One region of the Actinomadura sp. NTSP31 genome, then DNA from elsewhere that is predicted to be linked to it. Evidence: riboswitches for the same ligand, from Rfam matches in the RefSeq annotation. Region 1 holds a riboswitch; the other holds the start of a gene.
What was found. Region 1 has a riboswitch for S-adenosylmethionine ahead of thrC (threonine synthase). Riboswitches for the same ligand answer to the same signal wherever they lie in the genome.

Region 1 (7,143 bases):
GTTCGTGCTGCCCGCCTATACGGCGCGGGCACAGTTCGGTGACCTCGCGGACAGCGAGAACAGGCGCGCGCTCGCCGACTGGCTGACCGCACGGCCGGCCACCCGGTTCCGCGACCTCGGCCTGGACGCCCGCGAGATCACCGAGGAGATCGTCGCGGGGCCGCCCACCCTCGGCTCCGCCCTCGGCGCCGTCTTCCGCGCCTACGCCCGGCTGCACGGCAAGGCGCGCTGGGGCGACAAGCGGCCGAGCTACATCCGCTACGCCGGCGCGCTGCTGCGGATGTTCCCGGACGCCCAGTTCGTCCACCTCGTCCGCGACGGCCGGGACTGCGTCGCCTCCCTCAAGGAGATGCCCTGGTACGACCAGGACGTCAACCACGCCATCTCCGTGTGGCGCGAGGCGATCGACACCGGCCGGCGGCTCGCCGCGCGCCTCGGCCCCGACTCCTTCTACGAACTGCAGTACGAGCGGCTCGTCGCCGACCCCGCCGACGAGCTGCCCCGGCTCTGCGAGTTCCTCGGCGAGGACTACCACCCGGCCATGGCGGCCCCGCAGGCCCTCGCGCAGCAGACCGTCCCGCCGCAGAAGCGGTGGCACGGCCTCACCTGCGACGCCGTCACCGCCACCCGCGTCGGAGCCTGGGCGCAGCGGCTGGCCGCCTGGGAGATCAGCCTCGCCGAGGCCGCGTTCGGCGACCGGCTCGCCGAGTACGGCTACGAGCCCAGCGGGCTGCCCAAGCCGACCACCGCCCGGCTCGCCCGCTTCGCCCGGACCGCCGCGCACCGCCGCATGGCGCACCGCAAGGCCGACCTGCGCGAGCGCTGGCAGCGCCGGCACGAGCCGAACCCCGTCGACTGCCGCCTCGCCCCGGCCGCCGCCGTTCCGGCCGCGTCCCGGCAGGGGCGGCCGGACTAGCCGGGCGGCCCGGACGCACCCGAGTAGCGGGTCAGTCGAGCGGCGGGTCAGTCGAGCGCGGCGAGCTGGTCGGCGAACCAGCGCCCGGGCGGGAGGGCGGTCGCGGCGGAGGCGAGCCGGGCGCAGCGCTCGGCCCGCTCGTCGCGCGGCATCAGCAGCGCCTGGTGCAGCGTCTCCGCGGTCTGGGACACGTCGAACGGGTTCACCATAAGAGCGTCCTCCGACAGTTCCGCCGCCGCGCCCGCCTCGCGGGACAGCACCAGCGCGCAGCCCCGCTCCGACAGGACGGGCCCCTCCTTCGCGACGAGGTTCATCCCGTCGCGGATCGGGTTCACCAGCAGCACGTCCGCCAGCCCATAGGCGGCGAGCGACCGCGGATAGTCGTCGTTCACCTGGAGGATGAGCGGCTCCCACGTCGCGGTGCCGAACTCCTCGGTGATCTGCTTGGCCATCCGTTGCACGGCCGCCGTGTACTCGCGGTACTCGGGCAGGTCGTAGCGCGACGGATAGGCGAACGCGAGGTGCACCACCCGTCCGCGCCACTCCGGATGGTTGACGAGCATCTCCCGGTAGGCGGCCAGCCCGCGCACGATGTTCTTGGACAATTCGGTCCGGTCGATGCGGACGATGAGCTGCCGGTCGCCGACCTGCTCGCGCAGCGCCCGCGCTCGCTCCGCCACGTCCCGCTGGGCGGCCCGCTGACGCAGCTCCGTCCCGTCCACACCGAGGCCGTGCACGCCCACGCGCGTCGTATGGCCCCCACATGTGACGGTACGGGCGGCGCGGTCGACGCGTGCGCCGAGCACCGCCTCGCAGCAGTCGAGGAAGGCCGAAGCCCACCGCTCGGTGAGGAACCCCGCGTGGTCCGCGCCGAGGATGCCTTGCAGTATCTGCGCGCCGATGTCGTCCGGCAGGAGACGGAAGTACTCCGGCGGCGCCCACGGCGTGTGCGAGAAATGCACGATCTTCAGGTCGGGACGCCGTTCGCGGAGCATCCGCGGTGCCAGCGACAGGTGGTAGTCCTGGATCGCCGCCTTCGCGCCCTGTGCCGCGTCTCGCGCAAGGGCGTCGGCGAACGCCGCGTTGTACGCCTCGTAGGACTGCCAGTCCCGCCGCGCGCGCGCGTCGAAATGCGGGCTGCGCGGGGTGTCGTACAGCAAGTGGTGGACGAACCACAGCGTCGAGTTGGCGACCGCGTTGTACGCCCGGTGAAAGGTGGCCGCGGGGATGTCGAGCATCCGGACGGCCGCGCCGCCGGTGTCGTGCCCCGCGAGGTCGATCCGCCCGTCCGGTGCGCGCCGCGCCGCCGTCCGGTCGGCCTCGCCGAGGCTCGCGCACACCCACAGCACGTCCTGCCCGGACGCCACGCCGGCGAGGCCCGACACGAGGCCGCCGCCGCCGCGCCGCATCGTCAGCGCGCCGTCGTCGGACAGCGAGAACGACACCGGGCCGCGGTTGGACGCCACCACCACTTGGCTCATACCGGCAGGGTCTCAGTTGTGACGGGGGTGCTTCAAAGTGGCCGGGGGGATGAGTTCGGCGACGCGTGAAAGGCAGGCATCTGTACCGATCCCGCCGTGATTACGGTGATCTGCACCGGGTACCCGGGCGGAATGAGCCGGTCCGAGACGACCAAGACCGTCCTCGTCGCCGGGGCGGCGAACCTGATCCTCGCCATCGCCAAACTGATCGCCGGAGCGCTGGCCGGATCCAGCGCGATGCTCGCCGAGGGCGCGCACTCCGTCGCCGACACCCTCAACCAGGGCTTCCTGCTGACCTCGCTGCGCCGCAGCGCCCGCCCGCCCGACCGCAGCCACCCGTTCGGCTACGGCAACGAGCGCTACTTCTGGTCGCTGCTCGCCGCGTTCGGCATCTTCGTCGCCGGCGGCGGCTTCTCCATCTTCGAGGGCGTCCTCGCCATGACCGGGCACGGCGGCTCCGAGGGCGACGTCTGGATCGCCTACGGCGTCCTCGGCCTCGGCGCGCTGCTGGAGGGGACGTCCTGGGTCCGCGCGTTCACGCAGGCGCGCCGCGAGACCCGCGACAACGGCCGCGACATCGTCGACCACGTCCGCCGGTCACCCGACGTCACCTTCAAGGCCGCCCTGTTCGAGGACACCGCCGCCATGATCGGCCTCGCGTTCGCCGCCGCCGGGCTCGTCCTTCGGCAGCTCACCGGGTCGCAGTTCTGGGACGGCCTCGCCTCCGTCCTGATCGGCCTGCTCCTCGTCGTCGTCGCGTTCGTGCTCGGCCGCGACAGCATGGGCCTCATCATCGGCCGCGCCGCCGACCCCGCCGCGCAGCGCGAGATCCGCGCCGAGATCGCCGCCGCGCCCGGCGTGACCGGCGTCGACGAGCTGCTCACCATGCACTTCGGCCCGGACGAGCTGCTCGTCGCCGCCCGGGTCAACTTCTCCGACGACATCAGCGCCGACCAGGCCGAGGACGTCGCCGGCGAGATCGACCGGCGGCTCAAGGAGCGCGTCCCGATCGTCCGGCACGTCTTCCTCGACCCCACCCAGCGCAGGCCCGGAGGCGCCCCCGCCGCGGACGCCGCGGGCGAGCCGGCGTGATCAAGACCACCTCCGGGTAACGTCTCACTGGCCGGACCCGCCTGTCTGCCATCCGGTCACGTCATGTAAAGTTCGCATACGAGTTCAAACGGCTCGACCACAACTGAATACCGCTCATCCAGAGGGGTGGAGGGACCGGCCCTGCGAAGCCCCGGCAACCACCCGGCTGACGCGCGCTCGCGATCCTGCGAGGCCGGCCGGGAGATGGTGCCAACTCCGGCCTGCGACCAAGGTGGCGCAGGAAAGATGGGGAGAAAGGCCTCGCCCTCATGGCACTCACGTCTGCCACAGACCTCGGACCCGCTACCGCCCTCGTCTGCCGCGAATGCGGCTCCCAGCGCGATCTCGGCCCGTTCTACGCGTGCGAAGAATGTTTCGGCCCGCTGGAGATCGCCTACGACTTCGGCGGGATCACCCGGGCCGGCATCGAGTCCGGCCCCCGCAACATCTGGCGCTACCGCGGGCTGCTGCCCGTGCCGTCGACCGTCGCCGACACCCCCAACACCGAGCCCGGCCTGACCCGGCTCGTCCGCGCCGACAACCTCGCCGAGAGCCTCGGCCTGCAGCGCCTGTGGGTGAAGGACGACAGCGGCAACCCGACCCACTCGTTCAAGGACCGCGTCGTCGCGGTCGCGCTCGCCGCCGCCCGCGAACTCGGCTTCAAGGTGCTGGCCTGCCCGTCCACCGGCAACCTCGCCAACGCGGTCGCCGCCGCCGCGGCCCGCGCCGGGATCCGCAGCGCGGTGTTCGTGCCGTCGAACCTCGAGTCGCAGAAGATCATCACGACGGCCGTGTACGGCGGGACGTTCGTCACCGTGGACGGCAACTACGACGACGTGAACCGGCTCGCGTCCGAGATCGCGGGCGAGCAGGAGGACTGGGCGTTCGTCAACGTCAACGTCCGCCCGTACTACGCCGAGGGCTCCAAGACGCTCGGCTACGAGATCGCCGAGCAGCTCGGCTGGCGGCTGCCCGACCAGATCGTGGTCCCGGTCGCGTCCGGCTCCCAGCTCACCAAGATCGACAAGGCGTTCCAGGAGCTGATCAAGCTCGGCCTGGTCGAGGACAAGCCGTACCGCGTGTTCGGCGCGCAGGCCGCCGGCTGCGACCCCGTCTCCGCCGCGTTCAAGGCGGGCCACGACGTCGTCCGGCCGGTCAAGCCCGACACCATCGCCAAGTCCCTGGCGATCGGCAACCCCGCCGACGGCCCCTACGTGCTCGACGTGACGCGCCGCACCGGCGGCGCCGTCGAGGACGTCACCGACGCCGAGGTCGTCGAGGGCATCCGCCTCCTCGCCCGCACCGAGGGCATCTTCGGCGAGACCGCTGGCGGCGTCACCGTCGGCTGCCTGCGCAAGCTCGTCGACTCCGGCGCGCTCGACCCGTCCGCCGAGACCGTGATCATCAACTCCGGTGACGGCCTGAAGACGCTGGACGCCGTCGCCCCCGTCGCCAAGCCGAGCGCGAACATCGCCCCGACGCTGGAGGCGTTCCGCGCCGCCGGCCTCGCCTGAGAACGAGAAGGAGCCAGCACATGAGCAGCGTGTCCGTCCGCATCCCGACGATCCTGCGGACCTACACCGGCGGCGAGGCGGAAGTGAAGGCCGAGGGCGACACCCTGCGCGCCGTGGTCGCCGACCTGGAGGCCAGCTACACCGGCATCTCGGCCCGCATCCTCGACGACGCCGGCAAGATCCGCCGGTTCGTCAACGTCTACGTGGGCGACGAGGACGTCCGGTTCGCCGACGGCCTGGACACCGCGACGCCCGCGGGCGCCCAGATCTCGATCATCCCCGCCGTCGCCGGCGGCTGACCGCCACCGGCGAACCGCCCTTCGCCTCCGGGCACCGTCGCGGCCGCCGGGTAGGGTCGACTCCGATCACGCCGAGTCGACCCCGCCCGCGGCGCAGCGCCGCGGAGACGCGGATGATCCGCGGTCCCGCGATGGCAGGGGCGGGGCCGGGGAACGGTCGAGCGGCGGGCTGGCGAATGGCGCAGGGCACGGTCAAGTGGTTCAACGCCGACAAGGGCTACGGCTTCATCGCGGTCGACGGAGGCCGTGACGTCTTCGTCCACCACTCGGCGATCCAGATGGACGGTTACCGCGTCCTCGAACAGGGCGGGCGCGTCGAGTTCGAGATCACCCAGGGCGACCGCGGCCCCCAGGCCGACGCCGTCCGCCCCCTCTGACACCACCCGCGGATCACCGATGAGTTCGCCCGGTCCCGCCGGTCTCAACACGGGACGGCACGGACGGCGACCCTGAGGGAGGTCCTGTGGGCAAGGTGATCGTTTCCACCCAGATGACGGTCGATGGCGTGATCGACCGGATCGACGAGTGGTTCACGCCGGCGGGCGAGCACGAGGATTCCGGCAGCTTCGACCAGCTCTTCGCCGCGGACGCACTCCTCCTCGGCCGCAAGACGTACGAGGGCCTGGCGAGCGTCTGGCCGACCATCACGGACACCCGCGGCTTCGCGGACCGGGTCAACGGCATGCCGAAGTTCGTCATCTCCCGCACTCTGCGGGGACCGCTGGAATGGAACGCCAGCCTCGTCGAAGGCACCCCCGCCGAGGCCATCTCCGAGCTGAAGCAGCGCTATACGGGGAACCTCGTGTCCTACGGCTGCGGCGAACTGGCGCATCACCTGGCCACCCAGGGCCTCGTGGACGAGATCCGGTTCTGGGTCCACCCCGTCGTCCTCGGCCACGGCACGCGTCCGTTCCACTCCCTCGAACCGCCGGTGCACATGACCCTGACGGGCAGCACGACGTACCGTTCGGGAGTCACACTCCTGAGCTACCGCCCGAAGCCCGAATGACAGCCACAAGATCGACGGCACCGCTCGACGACTAGGGCGACGCAGCTCAAAGCCTGTTCAGCAGTAACCCCCACCCGACCAGCGAACGAACGGCCCACCACGCACGAACGGGCCGTCCGTTCCGCGATGGTTCCGCGCTTCGCGATCTGGTTCGATGACCGTGCGAGATCGGGTGCGTGTGGTGAGGTGGGTAGGGATGAACGAGCGTGCGGTCATCCTGAACGAGTTGGCGCAAGGGATATCTCCGATTGCTCAGGGCGTCGAGTGGTTCGACGGTCTGAACGACACTGAGCAGTTCGACGCCTTGCGCGCCCTCGCGGCCTTCTGCCTTCAGGCGCGCGCCACCGTCGACGACGGGCCGGAGAGCATCCGCAGGGCCGGAATCCGCCCCACCTACACTCCAGCGGTGCTGATCACGCGCGGGCGTGTCGGGGAGCAACTAGCAAAGATCATCAACTTGCGGCAGGACGAGCGGGTTAAGGCATTCCGCCTGCTGGTCGCCCTCTTTGCCGTTGCTGATGAACGACGGCGTGAGCGGTGTTGCGCCGATGGGTGCGGCCATGCTTGGCACCACCTCCAGACCTGATCCCGCAAGTGCCTTGGCCAGCGGCGTAGCCGCTGTTCTCCCCCGCCTTCCTCCCCCCGGCCCCGACGAGACCTGCCCGGTGCCGGTCGTCGCTTCTCGGGTGGGTCGGCACCTCTGTACTTCGCGGGGCTGCGGCCGCGTCCCGTTCCGGCCAGTCCTGAACTGGTCGCCATCCTGCGGGCGCACATCGAGCAGTTCGGGACGGCTGAGGACGGTCGGCTGTTCCGCAGCGAGCGCGGGAACCGA
Region 2 (7,143 bases), on a different contig from region 1:
CTCCGGATTCAGCCGACATGGAGACGAGCGGGTCATCCCGACATAACACCAACCCCGACAATGAGCCTGTTCGTGCTAACTGGCCGCCACTTCCAGAAGAGCGTCGGCAACCGCCCGGGGTTCGGTGATCATGAGATCGTGCCCGGTGTCGACGTCCCATAGCCGGCCTTCCGAGCGCGCCTTTTCGATGAGGTCCGGGGCACGGGTGGCCAGGGTGGAGGTGCAGACGATGTGGTACTGGGGAATCGCCCACAGCGCGTCCTCGTTGGTGAGCTCGAGTGGCTGTTCAAAGCACTTCCAGGGGTGTGCGGTCAACCGGGCGTCCATCCAGGCGAGCACGTCGGGGTCGCTCACCCCATAGAAGGCACCGGCACCGGGGGCGGGCGTCAGGACGAGCTCGATGCCGTCGACGACCTGCCCGAACGGGCGGGCGGCGTCGATGACCGGTCCGGCGACGTCGTGCAGCGACTGGCCGTTCACCGGTGTGGCGGCATCGAGGTAGACCAGGCGGCCGACGCGGTCGGCCGCCCGGTCGGCGGCACCGGTGATCACCATGCCGCCGTAGCTGTGACCGACCAGGATCACCTCGCGCAGGTCCTCGTAGTGAAGTACGGCAGCGATGTCCTGAATGTGCAGGTCCAGGTCAACGTGCGGGCCCAACAGATGCAAGCGTTCGGCCAGCCCGGTCATCGTCGGCGTGTAGACCTCATGGCCGGCGGCCCTCAGCAACCGGGCGACCGGCTGATAGCACCATCCGCCGTGACCGCCGCCGTGGACCAGCACATAAGTAGCCATGGCGTCTCCTCGTGGGCGCGGTGCCCGGACTACCGGCCGAGGGTGAGTAACCTCGTTACTGAGTAACCAGGTTACTCTCGTGGTGGGCGCGGAGATAGGTGTGATCGGTGACGGCGCAGGCGGAGCGAAAGGTCCAGAACCACACGCATGACGCGATCGTGGACGCCGTGCTCGAACTGCTGAAGGACGGCGGTTACCAGGCCGTCCATCTGCGGGAGGTGGCCCGGCGCGCCAAGGTCTCCCTGGCGACGATCTACAAGTTCTTCCCCACGCGGGACGAGCTGATCGTGACGGCCGTGGAACGGTGGATGGCGGCCAACGTGTGCGCCGAGCTGATCCCGACCGTTCCCGGCGAGTCCCTGTACGAAGGCCTCATGCGGGTGTTCCGGCATGTCTTCGAACCATGGGAGCGCAACCCGCGGATGCTGGAGGTCTACCAGCGGGCGCAGGCGGGCCCCAGCGGGGAACGGCTCCGCCGCCAGGCCTGGTGGGCGATCGAGCCCGTCGCAAGGGCGATGCTCCAGAAACTCGACCCGCAGTACGCGGAGGACATCGCGCTCGTCCTCACCCACCTGGGCCACTCCGTCGTGGGCTCTTTCGCCGCCGGTGAACTCGACATCACCGAGATCCTGCCCGTCCTCGAACGCGCTGTATACCGCCTGACCGCCGACAACGCGACAGCCGCCGCGGGCCACTCCCCCAAGGACCGGCGCACAAGCCACTGACGACAGAAGCAGCGCTCAGCAGCCCTCTCGAACCGACCGACACTGAGTCCTTTCAGCGTGATGTGGTCTCGCGGAGTTGCAGGGCGTGGACGGCCTCGGCGACGTGACCGGCGCGATAGGGGCAGCAGCGCAGCTTCCGCAGGATTCGCCATGACTTGAGCTTGGCGTTCGCTCGTTCCGCCCGCGACCATCATGCGATCAGCAGTCACCGCCCCGCTGCTGAAAAAGGGCTCACTGAGGGCCCGGTGGTTTTCGACGACCTGAACTTCGTCTTCCCTCCACGATCCGAGGCCGGCCTGCGGGCAGTACAAGACGGCCAACGTGCTGTTTGCGGTCGAAGCGACCCGGGCTGGGCCGACGGGTGGAGGAGCGACCTGCGTCATCACCCGCGAAGCCGGACCGTCGGCCGTATCGTCCCTGATCGTTGTGCCGCCGCGTGTTCTGTTAATCTCCGTCCGCAACACCCCCTGCCTCCGGAGGCCTCCGTGCCAAAGAAGATCGCGATCCACCTCGTCCTCGGCGGCCTGGTCCTCGTCGGCGCCGTCGCGTGCAACGGCGACGACAAGACCGCGGCGGCCGGCAAGTCCTCCGCCCCGCCCACGACGGCGACCACGACAGCGACCACGACGACGCCTGCGCCGGTACAGACCACCCCGACAACGAGCGCTCCCGGGACCCCAGCGCCGACTACCACCGAACCCAAGCTCCCGAACAGCAAGCAGATCGTGATGATCGACCCGGACGGCAAGAAGTACACGTACACGACGATGGCGCAACTGGCCGCGGGCATGCGCTACACCATGGGCGACAACCCCCAGCCCAACTTCTGCGAGAAGTCCTACACCAAGGGTGTTGAAGGCGGCGGCAAGTTCCCCGCGGGCAGATCGGCCTTCCTGGCCGCCTGCCGAGAAGGCTGGCGCAAGGCGGAACAGATGCACCGCAACGGACAGTGAATCGGCGGCCACATCGGCGCCGAGGGGGCTTGAGTGACTTCTTCGGGAGACCCGAAGCGGCCCCCCGATTGGCTCCCGAACCTACGAAGAAATCAACAGAGAACCGCTGAGGTCAACCACGAAACGTGCTTTGACCTGCGGAAACTTGACGTGGGTAATACTGGGTTCGAACCCGTGACCTCGCAGATCCATGCCGGGCGTAGGGCTCAGTACTCATCCTCGAACCAATTGACACTACAGGCCTTTGTCTGGGTGCGCCCCTCGGCGAGAAGGCGATCTCGTCGCTGTCGCCGCAGAATCCTGTGTCGCGCGTAGCGAAGAGCGCCGCGATGGTCGAAGGTGCGCCGTCACGGCCGAGTCGGACACGATACGACACTCCGCTCCGCGTCGCTCATTTATGCTCAGGGCTGAAGTCACAATACCTGTATCAACCGGCCTGTCGACCATTCCTCGATAATTGGATACAAAGATCAGCCTGAGCACGAAAAACACAGTGGAGCGGTGAATGGACGTCCACCTCGCCGCCCTCGAGTCCGGCGCGCCCGCGTTCATGACACGTTCCGGTTCAGCGGCGCCTACCTGCGCGACGCACTGGCGGACATCACCGCGTCGATGCCGGTCGGGCCGAGCATGGCGTTCCCGCCTGGCGCCGTGCACGCCCAGCGCGCCCTCGGCGTCGGGATCGGCGTCCTTCCAGTTGCCGCTGACCCCGATCGGCCCAGCGTCGCGCCTCCAGGCGCAGAATGATCCGGGCCTTACCGATCATCCAGTTGGCCGCGGGCCCAGGAACCGCGGCCGGCCTTCCCCTTGCTCACGGTGCCGGCAGGCCCTCCGCCAGCGGCGCAGCGGGACCTGCCTCGAAGGCCGGCCGTTCGACGACCGGCCCTTGCTCGCGATCGGCCGCGCGGTCGAAGCCGAGTTGAGCTGATCGCCGCACCATCACACGCGTCCGCATCCGCGACCGGCAGGATGCCCTGCCCTCCGGAGCTTCGGTCATCCGTAATCAGGGTATTCAGACCGTTTTTATATGGTATGTTCCTGCCGTCACGAGTTCCAGCGCCAAGCCCCGGCTTGCTGGGCGGCAACCCTCCGACCGCGGTGGGGTGCTCCGGGTGAGGACACGGTCGTCCGCCGGACATGCGACGACAAGCGCGGGTTCGCAGGGCCGCGTTCCCCGAGACCTCGGGAACGGTGACGTGCGCGCGACGGAGGCCCATCGCTGTGCCGGCTCGGACATGGAGGAGTGAGACGTGGGAAGGCGATCGGCGTTCGCCGTCATCGGCGCGGTGGCGCTGCTGGCGGCCGCGGCGTGCGGGGTGGACACCGCCGACACCGGCGGTTCGGGCAAGGGCGGCAAGGAGCTGACGGTCACGGTCTTCTCCGGACCGTGGGAGGACTTGTTCAAGAAGTCCTTCGTCGAGCCGTTCGAGCGGGACACCGGCGCCAAGGTGAACCTCGTCCCGGGCGCCAACGCCGAGTGGCTCACCAAGCTGCGCGCCGCCGGCGGCAAGAACCCGCCGTTCGACCTGGTGGTGCTGACCCCTGACGCGGCCCGTCCGGCCGTGGCGGGCAAGCTGGTCCAGCCGCTGGAGACGGCGAAGGTGAGCAACTGGAGCGACCTCGACCCGGTGGAGATCGAGAAGACCACGGTGGCGGGGAAGAGCTACGGCGTCCCGCTGACCATCGGCTCGACCGGGCTGCTCTACCGCACCGACAAGGTCAAGCAGGCGCCGGTCGACTGGCAGGACATCTTCGGCAAGGACCTGTGCGGGCACGTGGCGCTGCCGCCGCTGACCTACAACCCGGGACTGGAGTTCTTCAGCGCCCTGGTGACCGGCCAGGGCGGGAAGCTCTCCGACCCCGCGGACGTCGACAGGGCGTTCAAGCAGCTGGAGCAGCTGAAGGGCTGTGTGTCGTCCTACCCGGCGAACGCGACGGCGGTGCAGAGCGCCATCCAGAACGGCGAGGCGTGGGCGGTCCCGTACTGGGACGGGCGGGCCTTCGCGATGGCGCAGGCCGGGGGCAAGGTCGGCTTCACCTATCCGAAGTCCGGCGCGGTCGGCGCACTGAGCAGCTACTTCCTGGCCTCGGGCAGCAAGAACAACGACCTGGCCTACAAGTTCCTCGGGTACATCGCGAACGCCACGTACCAGAAGCCCTTCGCCGAGGGGAACTGGTACGCCGGCTCCAACAGCAAGATCGACTACAGTCCCGCCTTCAAGGCGAAGATCAAGTACGGCACGGACGTCTACCGGACGTTCCACTGGGTCGACTACGACGTCGCCACGCCGAAGCTCAACGAATGGCAGCAGCGGTGGAACGAGATCTTCCGCTGAGCGGCGCGGCCGCGGCCGGCGGACCGGCCGCCGGGCACGTCGAAGCCGGGCGGCCCGCAGCGGGGCACGTGGAGATCGAGGATCTGGCCGTCGGCTACGACGGCCAGCCCGTCCTGGACCTGGACCGGCTGTCGGTGCGGCGCGGCGAGTTCCTGTCGATCCTCGGGCCGAGCGGCTGCGGCAAGACCACGCTGCTGAACGCCATCGCCGGGTTCGTGGCGCCCGACAGCGGCCGCGTCCTGGTCGACGGCGACGACATCACCGCCCTGCCTCCGCACCGGCGGGGGCTCGGCATGGTCTTCCAGAACTACGCGCTGTTCCCGCACCTGTCCGTGGCGAGCAACGTCGCCTACGGGCTGCGCGTCCACCGGGTGCCCAAGCGGGAGCGCGCGGAGCGGGTGGCCGATGCGCTGCGCCTGGTCGGCCTGGAGGAGTTCGCCGACCGGCGCCCCCGGGCGCTTTCGGGCGGCCAGCAGCAGCGGGTGGCGATCGCCCGCGCCCTGGCCACCCGTCCGGCAGTGCTGCTCCTGGACGAGCCGCTGTCCAACCTCGACGCCAAGCTGCGCCGGGAGATGCGCGTCGAGCTGCGCAAGATCCAGCAGAGCGTCGGCACCACCATGGTCTTCGTCACGCACGATCAGGAGGAGGCGCTGTCGCTGTCGGACCGCATCGCGGTGCTCAACGGCGGCAGGCTGGAGCAGCTCGGCACGCCCGACGAGGTGTACCGGCGGCCGGCGAGCCGCTTCGTGGCGCAGTTCATAGGCGCCGCCAACGTGCTGGAGGGGACGGTCCGCCCGGACCGTGCGCTGGACGTCGGAGGCGTCGCGGTCCCGCTCGGCCTGCCGGACGCGGAATCCGGGCGGGAGGTGGTCGTGGCCATCCGGCCCGAGCGGATCCGCCTGGCGCCCGTCACCGGCACGCAGGCTGATGCGGCGGCCGGTCCGAACGGGGCGCGCGCCGCGACCCCGGTGACCGGTCTGACCGGGACCGTCGCCTACCGCTCGTTCACCGGTGACGCCTGGCAGGTCGAGGTGCGGACGGCGGGCGGCCTGGCGCTCACCGTGCGCGTCGCCGACACCGGGGCGGGCGGCGCCGACCCGCCGGGCGCCGGAACGGCCGTCACCGCCAGCTGGGACCCCGCCGACCTCATCGTCCTTGATCTGAGGGCGGGGCGGTAGCGATGGCCCACACTTCGCCCGGGAAGCGGCGGACGCGCCGGCGCGGCGCGGCGTACGCGGCGCCCCTGCTGGTCTTCCTCCTCGCGCTGTTCGTCGCGCCGCTGGTCCGGCTCCTGCAGCTCAGCTTCCGCCCGGTGGACGAGAACAACGCGGCGCGGCCGGGCTACACCGTCCACCAGTACGTCCGCGTGTTCACCGAGCCGTTCTTCTACGAGGCGCTCGTCCGCACGCTTTTCACCGCGGTACTGGTCACCGTGCTGTGCGTCGTGCTCGCCTACCCGGCGGCGTACACCCTCGCGCGGCGGCGGCCGGGCCTGCTGCGCACGCTGCTGTTCGTCATCGTGCTGTCGCCGCTGCTGACCAGCGTCGTGGTGCGCAGCTACGGCTGGATCGTGCTGCTCGGCGCGAACGGGCCGGTGAACCGGGCGCTCGTCGCGCTGGGGGTCCTCGACCAGCCCGCGCACCTGCTGACCAGCTACTCGGCGGTCGTGGTGTCGGTGACGCACGTGCTGCTGCCCTTCGCGATCGTGCCGCTGGCGACGGCGCTGGGCGGGCTCGACCGCGATGTCCTGCGGGCCTCCCGGGTCCTGGGCGCCGGACCGGTGCGGACGTTCGCGCGGGTCACCGTGCCGCTGAGTCTGCCCGGCGCGCTCAGCGGCGCGCTCGTCGTCTTCGCGCTCGCGATGGGGATCTACATCACTCCGCTGCTGGTGGGCGGCGCGAACCAGCCGCTGGCCGGCATCCGCGTCTACGACCAGATCTCGACCGTCTTCGACTATCCGGTGGCCGCCGCGCTGAGCTTCGTGCTGCTGCTGATCACGGTGCTGTGCACGACCGGGCTCGGCACCGCCTTCCGTACCTGGGAGCGCCGCCTGCATGGCTGACGAACGCGTGGCCGACGAACGCGCGGCCGAGACCCGACGGACCGCCCGTACCCCGGTGTCGCGGCGCAGGGCCGCCGCGGACCGGGCGGCGCCCCTCGCCGGGCGCCTCCTGGCGGCGCTCGTGTTCCTGTTCCTGCTCGCGCCGCTGGTGGTGTTGGTCGCCAGCTCGTTCAACACGACCGCCTCCGTGGCCTTCCCACCGCAGGGTTTCTCCACGCGGTGGTACACCGGCGTCCTCACCTCCCCCGACTGGCTGGTCTCCTTCCGGCTCA

Region 2: another riboswitch for S-adenosylmethionine. It lies ahead of ACA514_RS00330 (PotD/PotF family extracellular solute-binding protein); the one in region 1 lies ahead of thrC (threonine synthase).

The regions. Positions count from the first base shown of each region.
Region 1 is NZ_JBGNUT010000008.1:313,836-320,978, forward strand. Features, by position in the region: gene ACA514_RS16840 (sulfotransferase) at 1-916, shown strand, start outside; gene ACA514_RS16845 (trehalose-6-phosphate synthase) at 964-2,397, opposite strand; gene ACA514_RS16850 (cation diffusion facilitator family transporter) at 2,530-3,489, shown strand; SAM riboswitch class I at 3,601-3,742, shown strand; gene thrC (threonine synthase) at 3,759-5,003, shown strand; gene ACA514_RS16860 (MoaD/ThiS family protein) at 5,024-5,302, shown strand; gene ACA514_RS16865 (cold-shock protein) at 5,479-5,679, shown strand; gene ACA514_RS16870 (dihydrofolate reductase family protein) at 5,766-6,311, shown strand; gene ACA514_RS16875 (DUF5958 family protein) at 6,508-6,897, shown strand.
Region 2 is NZ_JBGNUT010000001.1:84,274-91,416, forward strand. Features, by position in the region: gene ACA514_RS00305 (hypothetical protein) at 1-46, shown strand, start outside; gene ACA514_RS00310 (alpha/beta fold hydrolase) at 76-795, opposite strand; gene ACA514_RS00315 (TetR family transcriptional regulator) at 903-1,520, shown strand; partial or broken gene ACA514_RS00320 (IS5/IS1182 family transposase) at 1,573-1,698, opposite strand; gene ACA514_RS00325 (hypothetical protein) at 2,006-2,473, shown strand; SAM riboswitch class IV at 3,516-3,631, shown strand; gene ACA514_RS00330 (PotD/PotF family extracellular solute-binding protein) at 3,724-4,809, shown strand; gene ACA514_RS00335 (ABC transporter ATP-binding protein) at 4,776-5,987, shown strand; gene ACA514_RS00340 (ABC transporter permease) at 5,990-6,871, shown strand; gene ACA514_RS00345 (ABC transporter permease) at 6,864-7,143, shown strand, end outside.